3 linked regions of the Marinoscillum sp. 108 genome follow. The protein of the gene in region 1 interacts with the protein of each later gene in a pairwise test. Links are inferred from orthologs where the notes say so. Each region holds a gene or a part of one and is shown in the gene's direction. Other genes may lie near its edges.

What was found. Proteins that work in one complex are often made in the same cells at the same time.
Region 2: the proteins of GV030_RS13005 (region 1) and ftsA interact in binary tests that used the Escherichia coli proteins (3 or more experiments, as listed by UniProt). The link is inferred for Marinoscillum sp. 108 from one-to-one orthologs.
Region 3: the proteins of GV030_RS13005 (region 1) and ftsZ interact in binary tests that used the Escherichia coli proteins (3 or more experiments, as listed by UniProt). The link is inferred for Marinoscillum sp. 108 from one-to-one orthologs.

The regions. Positions count from the first base shown.
Region 1 is NZ_LR734808.1:3,211,814-3,218,939, reverse strand. Bases 2,289-5,170 are described here. They hold GV030_RS13005 (rod shape-determining protein), read left to right. Parts: upstream 2,289-3,156; coding sequence 3,157-4,185; downstream 4,186-5,170. Other genes in these bases: GV030_RS12995 (hypothetical protein), read left to right, coding at 5,005-5,170; mreC (rod shape-determining protein MreC), read left to right, coding at 4,193-5,008; purH (bifunctional phosphoribosylaminoimidazolecarboxamide formyltransferase/IMP cyclohydrolase), read left to right, coding at 2,289-3,094. Outside these bases: GV030_RS13025 (Rossmann-like and DUF2520 domain-containing protein), read left to right, coding at 1-89; GV030_RS13020 (geranylgeranylglycerol-phosphate geranylgeranyltransferase), read left to right, coding at 86-961; purN (phosphoribosylglycinamide formyltransferase), read left to right, coding at 952-1,533; more of purH, read left to right, coding at 1,568-2,288; more of GV030_RS12995, read left to right, coding at 5,171-5,520; GV030_RS12990 (penicillin-binding transpeptidase domain-containing protein), read left to right, coding at 5,517-7,126. UniProt on the Escherichia coli protein: Forms membrane-associated dynamic filaments that are essential for cell shape determination. Acts by regulating cell wall synthesis and cell elongation, and thus cell shape.
Region 2 is NZ_LR734817.1:128,405-131,208, reverse strand. It holds ftsA (cell division protein FtsA), read left to right. Parts: upstream 1-656; coding sequence 657-1,952; downstream 1,953-2,804. Other genes in the region: ftsZ (cell division protein FtsZ), read left to right, coding at 2,025-2,804; GV030_RS17880 (cell division protein FtsQ/DivIB), read left to right, coding at 1-615. UniProt on the Escherichia coli protein: Essential cell division protein that assists in the assembly of the Z ring. May serve as the principal membrane anchor for the Z ring.
Region 3 is NZ_LR734817.1:126,893-129,720, reverse strand. It holds ftsZ (cell division protein FtsZ), read left to right. Parts: upstream 1-536; coding sequence 537-2,120; downstream 2,121-2,828. Other genes in the region: GV030_RS17860 (hypothetical protein), read right to left, coding at 2,628-2,828; GV030_RS17865 (hypothetical protein), read left to right, coding at 2,264-2,560; ftsA (cell division protein FtsA), read left to right, coding at 1-464. UniProt on the Escherichia coli protein: Essential cell division protein that forms a contractile ring structure (Z ring) at the future cell division site. The regulation of the ring assembly controls the timing and the location of cell division.

The DNA.
Region 1 (7,126 bases):
AACACCTGAATTTGCTGGAGCGTCACCCAGACTATAAAACCATCTACACAATAATCAGTGAGCAGATTGGTTTACTAAACAAAAAATGAAAAGACTGATCCGATACGATTTTGTAGGGTTTCTAATTGCGAGTCGCATCCCTAACCTGATCGTGATTGGAGCTACTCAGTACCTCACTGCTTTGTTTCTGGTAAGCACCTACCCTCATAAAAATGAGCAAATAGCAGGTCTTGGTTTTTTTGCAATGGTGGTCAGCACCATGATGATAGCCGCCGGCGGTTACATCATCAACGACTACTACGATCAGAAAATAGACATGATCAACCGGCCACAAAAAGTAGTGGTGGGCACCATGTTTAGAAGGCGCCTGGCCATGTTAGCTCATTTTCTCCTGACACTTGGGGGGATAGGTCTGGGATTTTATCTGGATATCAAAATTGGCGTACTTCATATAGTTTCTTCCTTCTTCCTCTGGTACTACTCCAACTACCTCCGCCGAATCACGCTGATTGGCAATGTAGTCATCGCCATGCTGACGGGACTTACACTTCTTGTCGTGATCGTATACCTACAGCGCAACGAAGTACTGGTCTACATCTATTCGCTCTTCGCCATGGCGATTATCCTGATACGAGAAGTGCTCAAAGACATAGAAGATGTGAAAGGAGACGCCACCTTCGGCTGTCAAAGCATTCCCGTGATCTTCGGTATTCGAGGAGCCAAACTCTTCATCTATCTGGTCTGCCTGGGGAGTGCTGGTCTTCTGGTCTCCTTTCTGATCACCGTAGACATTTGGTTGGTCCGATATTACTTTTTGGGACTCGTTCCCGTTTTTCTCTGGTTTATCTATCGGCTGGTGATGGCAGATCGGCAGAAAGAATACAATTCCCTGGTTAAATTTACCAACCTCATTATCCTATCGGGGCTAGTGAGTATGATACTCATAAAAACATGGATTTGAACATTGCCATTTTTGCATCGGGAAGCGGCACCAATGCCGAGCAGCTAGTCAAACATTTTAGTCAGGTAGACGGAATCAATACCTCTGTCATACTATCCAATAAGCCCGAGGCATACGTGCTGGAACGAGCCAAAAAATTGGGAATTCCGTCCTTCACCTGTTCCAAAACGGAATTTATCTCTTCTGCTTTTCTGAAAGTACTGGCGCGCCATGAGGTTGATTACATTGTATTGGCGGGCTTCCTCTGGAAGATCCCAGACTACCTGATCCAGGCTTTTGAAAATAAAATCATTAACATTCATCCGTCGCTTTTGCCTAAATATGGAGGAAAGGGGATGTACGGAAGTCACGTACATGAAGCTGTCATTGCTCAAAAAGAGAAAACCTCAGGGATCACCATCCACCTGGTCAACGAGAAATATGATGATGGCCGCATCCTTTTTCAGGCGAGTTGTGACATTTCTCCTGAAGACACACCAGATGCCCTTGCTTCGAGAATCCACGCTTTGGAACATCAGTATTTTCCGCAAATAGTGGAGGATTACATCAGGGATAGCACCTTAAAAACATGATAAATCTTTAGCTTTGCAGCTTATTTTCAGATAGATGAGCGAAGTAAAGATCAAATCAGCACTAATTTCAGTTTTTTATAAGGATGGATTGGCTCCAATCGTTGAAAAACTCAACGAATTGGGGGTAAAACTCTACTCCACAGGAGGGACTCAAAAATTCATTGAGGACATGAATGTGGCCGTCACACCGGTGGAAGATATCACCGAGTACCCTTCTATTTTTGGCGGCAGGGTGAAAACCTTACATCCGAAAATCTTCGGAGGGATTCTGCACCGCAGAGACTACGAGGGAGATCAAAAAGAAAAAGAGCAATTTGAAATACCTGCCATCGATCTGGTAATCGTGGACCTCTATCCTTTTGAGGAAACCGTAGCCAGCGGTGCCAGTGAAGAGGATATCATCGAAAAAATAGATATTGGTGGCATTGCACTCATTAGAGGAGCGGCTAAAAACTTTCAGGATGTGCTGATTGTAAGCTCTCGTAACTACTACGGAGATCTGCTGGACCTCCTGAATAACAAAAACGGAAATACGGAACTGGCAGACAGAAAGCTGTTTGCTACCCGGGCCTTTGACACTTCCTCCCATTACGACTCAGCCATTTTTACCTACATGAACAGAGATAATTCTGTTCCTTCATTCAAGGTAAGTGGAGCCAATGGAAAAGTGCTGAGATATGGTGAAAATCCCCACCAGCAGGGAGTGTTTTACGAAGAGTCTGAATCTTATTTTGATCAGATTCATGGCAAGGAGATTTCTTATAACAACCTCGTGGACATAGAGGCTGCCATACAGCTCATTGGAGAATTCAAAGATGAGACAGCCTTTGCAATACTGAAGCACAACAATGCATGCGGCGTAGCCACTGGCAATGATGTCAAAACTGCTTACCAAAAAGCGTTTGCTGCTGACACCATTTCAGCCTTTGGCGGGGTGCTCATTTGCAATCAGGAAATCACCAAGGAAGCTGCCGAAGAAATGCACAGCCTGTTCTTTGAAATATTGATTGCCCCTGCATTCAGCGATGAGGCGCTCACCGTATTACAACAAAAGAAAAACAGAATCCTTTTGGTCCAGAAGAAAAGCTGGAACAGGGAAAAGATCCATAAGAGCATGCTCAACGGCACTTTGGTGCAAGACTATGACAACATCACTGACAATGAGGAACATTTGAAAGTGGTGACCAAAGTAGCTCCATCGACTGAGGACGTAAAGAGCCTCTTGTTTGCTTCAAAAGTTTGTAAACAGTCTAAATCCAACACCATCATTCTGGCAAAAGACGGGCAACTGTACGCCAGTGGTGTAGGGCAAACTTCGCGCGTAGATGCCCTGGAGCAGGCCATTGCCAAGGCTCAGAAGTTTGGTTTTGATCTTCAGGGAGCTGTCATGGCCTCAGATGCTTTCTTCCCATTTCCCGATTGCGTGGAAATAGCCGATAAAGCAGGGATAAAAGCGGTGATCCAGCCAGGAGGCTCAGTGAAAGACCAGCTTTCTATCGACTATTGTGATCAAAATGGCATGTCTATGGTCTTTACAGGAACCCGTCATTTTAAACATTAGTAAAACAGTACAATACATATTAAATTCGTAGCTTTCCCTACCAATAATACAGCGAGCAGAACATGGGTTTTTTTGATTTCTTCAACAGTGACATAGCGATAGACTTAGGCACAGCCAATACCTTAATCATTAGCAAGGACAAAATTGTGGTGGATGAGCCTTCTATCATTGCCATCGACAAAAACAGCAATAAAGTTTTGGCGATAGGTCGTGAGGCGATGCAGATGCATGAAAAAACCCACGAAAATATCAAGACCATCCGTCCTCTTAAAGACGGTGTGATTGCCGACTTCCATGCTGCAGAGCACATGATCAGAGGGATGATTAAAATGATCGACAATGGCAACAAAAAATGGTTGCCCTCTTCTCACAGAATGGTCATCTGCATACCGTCGGGAATCACCGAAGTGGAAAAACGAGCGGTACGTGACTCTGCAGAGCATGCAGGAGCCAAGGAGGTCTACATGATCCATGAACCGATAGCCGCTGCCATCGGTATCGGCATCAACATTGAGCAGCCTATAGGCTCCATGATCGTAGATATCGGGGGAGGTACCACAGAGATCGCTGTTATTGCTTTGAGCGGTATAGTGTGTGACCAGTCCATTCGTGTGGCCGGTGACTCATTCAACAAAGACATTCTTGACTACATGAGACGTCAGCACAACCTGCTGATTGGTGAGCGAACCGCCGAGCGGGTGAAAATTGAGGTAGGATCAGCCCTTACCGAACTGGATGACGGACCGGAAGATTATGAGATCAGAGGTCGTGATTTGATGACGGGTATTCCAAAAGTGATCAAGATCTCTTACTCCGAAATCGCTTTTGCCATTGACAAGTCAGTATCCAAAATAGAAGAAGCTGTACTTAAAGCATTGGAGATATCTCCGCCGGAGCTTTCTGCAGATATCTACGACAATGGTATCTACCTAACAGGGGGTGGTGCATTGCTCAGGGGCCTTGACAAGAGGCTCTCTATGAAAACCAAACTACCAATACATATCGCTGAGGATCCATTGAGAGCAGTGGTAAGAGGCACCGGACTGGCACTGAAAAACCTGAACCAGTTCAAGCCTGTTTTAATGACGTAATTTCTGAATGCAAAATTTACTCTACTTCCTCTATCGGTTTAGAACCTTTGGGTTATTTCTGCTATTGGAAGGGATATGTGCCTGGCTGATTATCGGTTACAACAATCAGCCAAATGCTGCATTCCTTAACTCATCAAACAGGCTGGTAGCCGGCATCAACACCCTCACCAGCAACACCGGAGATTACTTCCAGCTAAAAACGATCAACGATCAACTGATCCGTGAAAACTTGCTTCTGCGTGAGCAACTGGCCAATGTGAGTCTGGGACTTGTGGAAATAGATTCTTCGGTCAGAAAATATAATCTGTTCAAGGCCAAGGTGATCAACAACACATTCCAGCGATCTATGAATTACCTCACTCTGGATGTAGGATCAAAAGATCAGGTGCTACCGGGTATGGGTGTAATAGGTGGGGAAGGAGTTGTTGGTCAGGTGAAGTCTGTATCCGGCAATTTTGCTACGGTCACCTCACTGCTTCATAGAAATCTGATGATTTCCAGCTCTGTAAAACGCACCCGCACCCTCTGTACTGTTCAGTGGGATGGAAACAGCCCCTTGGAAGCTTCATTGAAATACATCCCAAGGCACATCCCCATCAATATTGGGGACACCATTGTCACGTCGGGGTTCAATGCGGTATTCCCTGAAAACATACCAATCGGCACCATCAGCGAGTATCAGTTGGAAGACAACGACGTTTTTTATGAAGCCAAGATCAGTCTGGCTGTGGATTTCAGCTCGCTGGAATATGTGTACCTGGTACAAAATGTAATGAAAGCTGAGCAGGATAGTCTGGAAACCGAAACCCAAATGGTGCAATGATCCGAGTCAACATACAACAGCAGGTTTTGCATTTTATCGTCTTTTTGGTGATACAGATACCTTTTTTGTATAAGCTTATTTTGTTCAATAGTGCTTTCGGTTTTTTCTACATCGGTTTTATTCTCTTTTTGCCTTATGCTTTGAACAGGAGCCTGACCATGGTCATCGCCTTTCTGACAGGCCTCATCATTGATGCCTTTTCAAACACCCCGGGCATACATGCCTCAGCATGCATTCTCGTAGCTTTTGTAAAAGATGGCTGGTTTAACCTCATGATGGGCACCTCCGATGATGATGTTTACCTTGACTGGAATGAATTGAAAGTCTGGGGATCTATCAAATATCTCCTACCTCTTATATTCATTCATCACATCATCATTTTTACAGTAGAAAATGGTGGATTTAATTCATTCGGATTTTTGTTCAGTAAAATACTATACAGCGCTCTGTATAGTTTCATCATTGTATTTGGGCTCAGCTTCCTGATGGCCCCGAAAGCAAGAAGAATATGAACACCAGAGCAATCATCATACAAGGTTTTATTTTGTTGGTGGCACTCATCTTTTCTATCCGTTTGTTCTCCATACAGGTGATAGACGATGAGTATAAGCTAGCTGCTGAGAACAACATTGTTCAGAAAATAGTGGATTACCCTTTCCGCGGGTTGATGTACGATCGGTTTGGCGAACTGATGGTTTACAACACGCCTGTGTATGACCTCATGATTGTGCCCAAGGAAGTGAACCTGAGCGATTCCTCCGATTTAATAAAGCTTTTAGAAATTGACCATCAGACCTTCGTGTCCAGGTATCAGAAGGCCCGAAAGTATTCCTCTATTCTGGCATCCAAGTTTATGGAGCAGATACCCAATGATTTTTTCGCCAAAATACAAGATCGGTTGGTCGCCTATGATGGCTTCTATGTGCTACCCCGTACAGTAAGAGGCTATCAGCACAACATGCTCTCCAATACACTGGGATATGTGGGCGAGATCAACAGGAGTCAGATTATCCGGGACACCAGCAACTACTACAAGTCTGGTGACTACATTGGGATTTCCGGGGTAGAAAAGCAATATGAAGAAAAGCTCAGGGGCAAAAGAGGACTGAGGTATAAGATTGTCAACGTTCAGGGCGTGGAGAAAGGAAAGTTTAGGGACGGAGCCTTCGATACGGTGTCTATTCCTGGCAAGAGCATTCACCTCACCATCAATACGGAACTTCAGGAGTATGCCGAAAAGTTACTGAAAGGTAAAGTGGCGGGTTTAGTAGCCATTGATCCGAGAACCGGTGAAATACTAGCGATGGTTTCCACACCTTCCTATGATCCTGCGCTACTCAGTGGGCGAGATCTGGGTAAAAATTTCCAGAAGATCAGAGAGGACTCTCTTACTCCGCTTTTCAACCGGCCTTTGCAGGCCATGTATCCTCCGGGATCTATGTTTAAGACCCTCCAGGCGCTCATCGCCATGGAGGAAGGTGTATTGAGGCCCAGAGAACAGATCTACTGTGAAGGCAACCTCATCGGTGATCTCGCTCCCATCGGGAGTTATGATGTGGTAAAAGCCATCACCTATTCGTCGAATAATTACTTCTACAAGGTATTCAAAAGGGTGATCGAACAAGGTGAGCACGAAAGCAGGTTTATTGATTCGCGAATAGGATTGGAAAAATGGAACGGGTATGTCAATCAATTTGGGCTGGGCCGCAGACTGGGCGTGGACATTCCCAATGAACAAGCCGGGTTGGTCCCCAATATTCAATATTACGACCGATACATTGGCACCAACCGGTGGGCATTCAGCAATATCTACTCCCTCAGCATCGGACAGGGTGAGCTGCTCGTTACCCCACTACAGATGGCTAACCTTGGAGCCATATTAGCCAATAAAGGATACTATTATACACCGCACATTGTAAAATCAGTGGAAGGCGAACCCGCCCTGAAAATTGAAAAAAACAGCATTGACATTAAGCCTGAGTATTTTGGAGTGGTGATAGACGGTATGGAGAAAGTGATAGAGGAAGGTTCCGGTAGACGCGCGTATATCCCTGATTTGCCCATATGTGGCAAAACCAGTACGGTAGAAAACCCCCATGGAATGGACCACTCCGGCTT
Region 2 (2,804 bases), on another replicon or contig:
TTCTTTACAGACCAGCTGGAAATTATGAGTTTGCTGAATGCGGGCAATACCGATTATGTACTGGGTCAGTCTATTAGTATGTTGGATCTGAAGGCTTTAGAGTTGCGCGTGGAGGCGAATCCTTTTGTGAAGGAAGCGCAGATCTACAGAGATGTAAAAGGGAACCTCGTCGTGAACGTGGAGCAAGCTCAACCGATCGCGAGAATTTTCAATCGGAATGGCCCGGACCAATACATTGATGCGGATGGCACCCTGCTGCCCACTAATGCACGACATACCGCTCGTGTGCCTATTCTCGAGCTCGAGCGCTCCTTTAGCTGGGCTGAAAATATTACTGAGACGGATTATGGAAAGGATATACTGAAGATGCTGAAGTATGTGGAGAAGGATGAGTTTTGGAGAGCACAGATTGCACAGATAGTGATCGCCAGAGATGGAGAGCTTACGTTGCTCCCACAGGTGACCAAGCAGGAAATTAAATTCGGAATGCCAGATGACCTGGAAGGGAAGTTTAAAAAACTTAAGATTTTTTACAAAGAGATCTTGCCAAACAAAGGGTGGAATACCTACAGTTTGGTAAACCTCAAGTTTAAGGATCAAATCGTCTGTGAATAAAAATATGAGTCTTCGGACTGAAACTGAAAATTGCTAAAGAAATGGAAGATAAAATCATCGTCGGACTGGACATAGGTACCACCAAGATATGCGTCATCGTAGGGCGTAAAAATGAATTTGGTAAGCTGGAGGTGTTGGGCATGGGCAAGGCAGTATCTGACGGAGTGATCCGCGGTATTGTCACCAACATTGACAAAACAGTGAATGCCATTGAAAAGGCTGTTGCAGAGGCCAGTGAGCAGTCGGGTATTGATATCCGGGTGGTCAACGTTGGCATTGCCGGTCAGCACATCAAGAGCGCTGTGCATCACGGATCTATCACCCGCGATAGCGACGATGAGATCACCGTGGAGGATGTGAACAGACTTACCAATGATATGTACCGTATCGTGATTCCTCCGGGGAGCGAGATCATTCACGTGATGCCGCAGGATTACATCATCGACTATGAGGATGGTATCAAAGATCCTGTGGGAATGTCTGGGGTGAAGATGGAAGCAGACTTCCACATCATCACGGCGCAGACCAACGCCATCAATAATATCAATAAGTGCGTGCGCAGAGCAGGCCTTGATATCGAAAATCTTATCCTGGAACCTTTAGCATCCAGTTTGGCAGTGTTGAGTGATGAAGAAAAAGAAGCCGGCGTTTGTCTGGTGGACATAGGTGGTGGTACTACCGATATCGCAGTATTTTATGATAATATCATACGTCACACTGCAGTCATTCCATTTGGTGGCAACATCATCACTTCAGACATCAAGCAGGGCTGTATGGTGATGGAGCACCAGGCTGAGCAGTTGAAGACCAAATTTGGGCGGGCCATTTCTGAAGAGGCCAATCCAAATGAGATTGTATCTATTCCCGGATTGAGAAACAGGGCACCAAAGGAGATTTCATTGAAAAATCTGGCCCATGTGATCGAAGCTCGTATGGAAGAGATCATAGAGATGGTGCACACTGAGATTATCACTTCTGGGTTTCATAAAAAACTGGCAGCTGGTATCGTGGTGACTGGCGGTGGCTCGCAGCTCACCAATTTGCAGCAGTTGTTTGAGTATATGACTGGGCTGGATACACGCATTGGTTACCCCAATGAACACCTCGGCAAGAGCAAGGTGGACGCAGTGAAGAGTCCGATGTATGCTACCTCCGTAGGTTTGGTGCTATCAGGCTTTAGGGCCATAGACATCAGGGAGGACCGATATAATGAGAAAATTGCTAAAGGCAAGGCCTTGAAACCTCGCAATAAGCAGGGAGCTAAGTTTTTTCAGAATATTCTGGAGAAAACCAAGGGACTTTTGATCGATGATATCGATGATGAAAGGGATTATTAATAAGATAGAGTATTTGAAAATTGATAGAAGTGCTGTTCGTCATTCAGCCTTCGAATATTAAACGATAACGTCATGGCAGAAAATATGTATCAATTTGATTTACCCTCGCACCACAAATCCATCATTAAAGTGATCGGAGTAGGTGGAGGAGGAAGTAACGCCGTAAATCACATGTATAACCTTGGAATCAAGGATGTAGAGTTTGTGGTTTGTAACACTGATATTCAGGCGCTGGAGAGCAGTCCGGTACCTAATAAGCTTCAGCTGGGGGTAAACCTCACGGCTGGCCTGGGAGCAGGAGCAAATCCTGAAAAAGGTAAACATGCAGCGCTCGAGTCTACAGAAGACATTCGTGAGATGCTGTCTGAAGATACTAAAATGGTGTTCATCACTGCCGGAATGGGCGGTGGTACAGGTACAGGGGCCGCTCCGGTGATCGCACAGATCGCCAAGGAGATGGACATCCTGACCGTGGGTATTGTCACAGCGCCCTTTATGTTTGAAGGGCGTAAGAAAATTCAGGCCGCTAATGATGGTATTGCTGAGCTAAAAGCCAACTGTGATACCGTTCTGGTCATCCTCAATGACAAACTGAGGGAGATTTTTGGCAACCTGCCGATCAGAGAAGCCTTCGGTCAGGCGGACAATGTATTGACCACTGCGGCCAAAGGGATTGCTGAGATCATCACGGTGCCTGGTTATGTGAATGTGGATTTTGAGGATGTGAAAACCGTGATGAAAAATGCGGGTGCCGCTGTGATGGGCTCTGCACAGACACATGGTGAAAACAGAGGCCGACGTGCCGCTGAGGAAGCCCTCAATTCGCCACTGCTCAACAATCAGAATGTGAAT
Region 3 (2,828 bases), on another replicon or contig:
GAAACAGGGCACCAAAGGAGATTTCATTGAAAAATCTGGCCCATGTGATCGAAGCTCGTATGGAAGAGATCATAGAGATGGTGCACACTGAGATTATCACTTCTGGGTTTCATAAAAAACTGGCAGCTGGTATCGTGGTGACTGGCGGTGGCTCGCAGCTCACCAATTTGCAGCAGTTGTTTGAGTATATGACTGGGCTGGATACACGCATTGGTTACCCCAATGAACACCTCGGCAAGAGCAAGGTGGACGCAGTGAAGAGTCCGATGTATGCTACCTCCGTAGGTTTGGTGCTATCAGGCTTTAGGGCCATAGACATCAGGGAGGACCGATATAATGAGAAAATTGCTAAAGGCAAGGCCTTGAAACCTCGCAATAAGCAGGGAGCTAAGTTTTTTCAGAATATTCTGGAGAAAACCAAGGGACTTTTGATCGATGATATCGATGATGAAAGGGATTATTAATAAGATAGAGTATTTGAAAATTGATAGAAGTGCTGTTCGTCATTCAGCCTTCGAATATTAAACGATAACGTCATGGCAGAAAATATGTATCAATTTGATTTACCCTCGCACCACAAATCCATCATTAAAGTGATCGGAGTAGGTGGAGGAGGAAGTAACGCCGTAAATCACATGTATAACCTTGGAATCAAGGATGTAGAGTTTGTGGTTTGTAACACTGATATTCAGGCGCTGGAGAGCAGTCCGGTACCTAATAAGCTTCAGCTGGGGGTAAACCTCACGGCTGGCCTGGGAGCAGGAGCAAATCCTGAAAAAGGTAAACATGCAGCGCTCGAGTCTACAGAAGACATTCGTGAGATGCTGTCTGAAGATACTAAAATGGTGTTCATCACTGCCGGAATGGGCGGTGGTACAGGTACAGGGGCCGCTCCGGTGATCGCACAGATCGCCAAGGAGATGGACATCCTGACCGTGGGTATTGTCACAGCGCCCTTTATGTTTGAAGGGCGTAAGAAAATTCAGGCCGCTAATGATGGTATTGCTGAGCTAAAAGCCAACTGTGATACCGTTCTGGTCATCCTCAATGACAAACTGAGGGAGATTTTTGGCAACCTGCCGATCAGAGAAGCCTTCGGTCAGGCGGACAATGTATTGACCACTGCGGCCAAAGGGATTGCTGAGATCATCACGGTGCCTGGTTATGTGAATGTGGATTTTGAGGATGTGAAAACCGTGATGAAAAATGCGGGTGCCGCTGTGATGGGCTCTGCACAGACACATGGTGAAAACAGAGGCCGACGTGCCGCTGAGGAAGCCCTCAATTCGCCACTGCTCAACAATCAGAATGTGAATGGTGCTGACAAAATCCTTCTCTCCATCATGTCCGGTGAGGACGCTGAGTTGCAGATGGATGAATTGGCAGATATCACAGATTACATGCAGGAGTTTGCGGGTGAGGATGCTGAGGTGATCTTCGGTCACGGCGTGGATGCCGACCTGGGCATGAACATACGGGTGACGGTCATTGCGACCGGATTCGGTGGTGTACAGGAGATCCAGCCTATAGCCAGAAAGCAAAACACCACACCAGCACCTGATTCCAAGCGTGTTTACGATTTGGAGTCATCGCGTCAGATCAAGCTGTTTGACAGTGCCAAGGACGATGAGGAGGATGAAGACGATTTTGAAGAGAAGAAAGAAACGCCCAAAAGGGATAGCTTCACATATGATTTTCTCAAAGACGAAATCAAAAAGGCCGTAGAGGAAGAAGATGAGCTGGATGACAATGACTTTGAGTTTGACCTGGGAGGCGGCTATGAAGTGTTTGATGAAAGTGACGAGGAGGAGGAAGATGAGAAGGAAGCAGACGACGATTTTTTCTCAATAGAAAGCCTGGAGCGCAATCACAGCCCTTCTAAAAAGCTGGAGTTGATGGAGCAGCGCAGAAAGCGTGAGCAAATGTTGGAGGGAACCAGTAAAGAAGATCTTTCGACCCAGAACTTTAAAGAGAAGTTTGATGTACCCGCTTACGAGCGTAAAAAGGTGACTTTTGCGAAAGTTCCACACAGTTCTGAGCGCAATATTTCAAAGTTCAATCTTACGGATGATAATCAGATACTTGGAAACAATAAGTATCTCCATGACAATGTAGATTAAGGCAGTTTTCTGCACATGACGAGGGTTGCCCAATTTATTGGGCGACCTTATTTTGTATAAAACACAGGAATGCTTGATTAAAATATTTCAATTGAGCCTTCGTTTTATTAAACTTGGACTTGAGTACCTTAATATCTTAGAAAATGAAAAAAGCGTGGGCCAACTTTGTTAAGACTTTTCAGCCAAAATACAGCGTAGTGGTGAATATGTATCATGTGGTGCCAGGCACCCCGGTGAAGAAACATGCTCATAAGCATGAGTTTGGAAAGGGCGAGCTGGATGAAGCTTCTATTTTCTTCCACAAAGTAGTTAAGAGGCACTCTCAGTTGGGTTTCCCAAATACGGAGGTGCAATTGATCAAGGGTAAGAAAACGGTGGTACAGGCGAAAAACTACGGTCCTGTGGAACTCGTGAAGGGCCTCAATGTCCAGAGTGCTTGACACATAGGATAGCATAAAAGCATTTTGAAAGCTCCCGTTGGGAGCTTTTTTTGTTATCGCCCTCTTTTTAATTGGCTCCCTTCAAGTGTTCAGTTACCACACGATAGATATTCAGGACGAGGGTCACCCCAATGAGTACAATGCAGCCGATGTAAAAATAGGGGGGAGAACCGAGCGGTTTAGGGCTGAAGAGCCGACCCACATAGGTCTGGAGAAAGATGATTTCGAGACCTATCAGGAAGACCAATATCCCCCAGTAGAGAGGTGT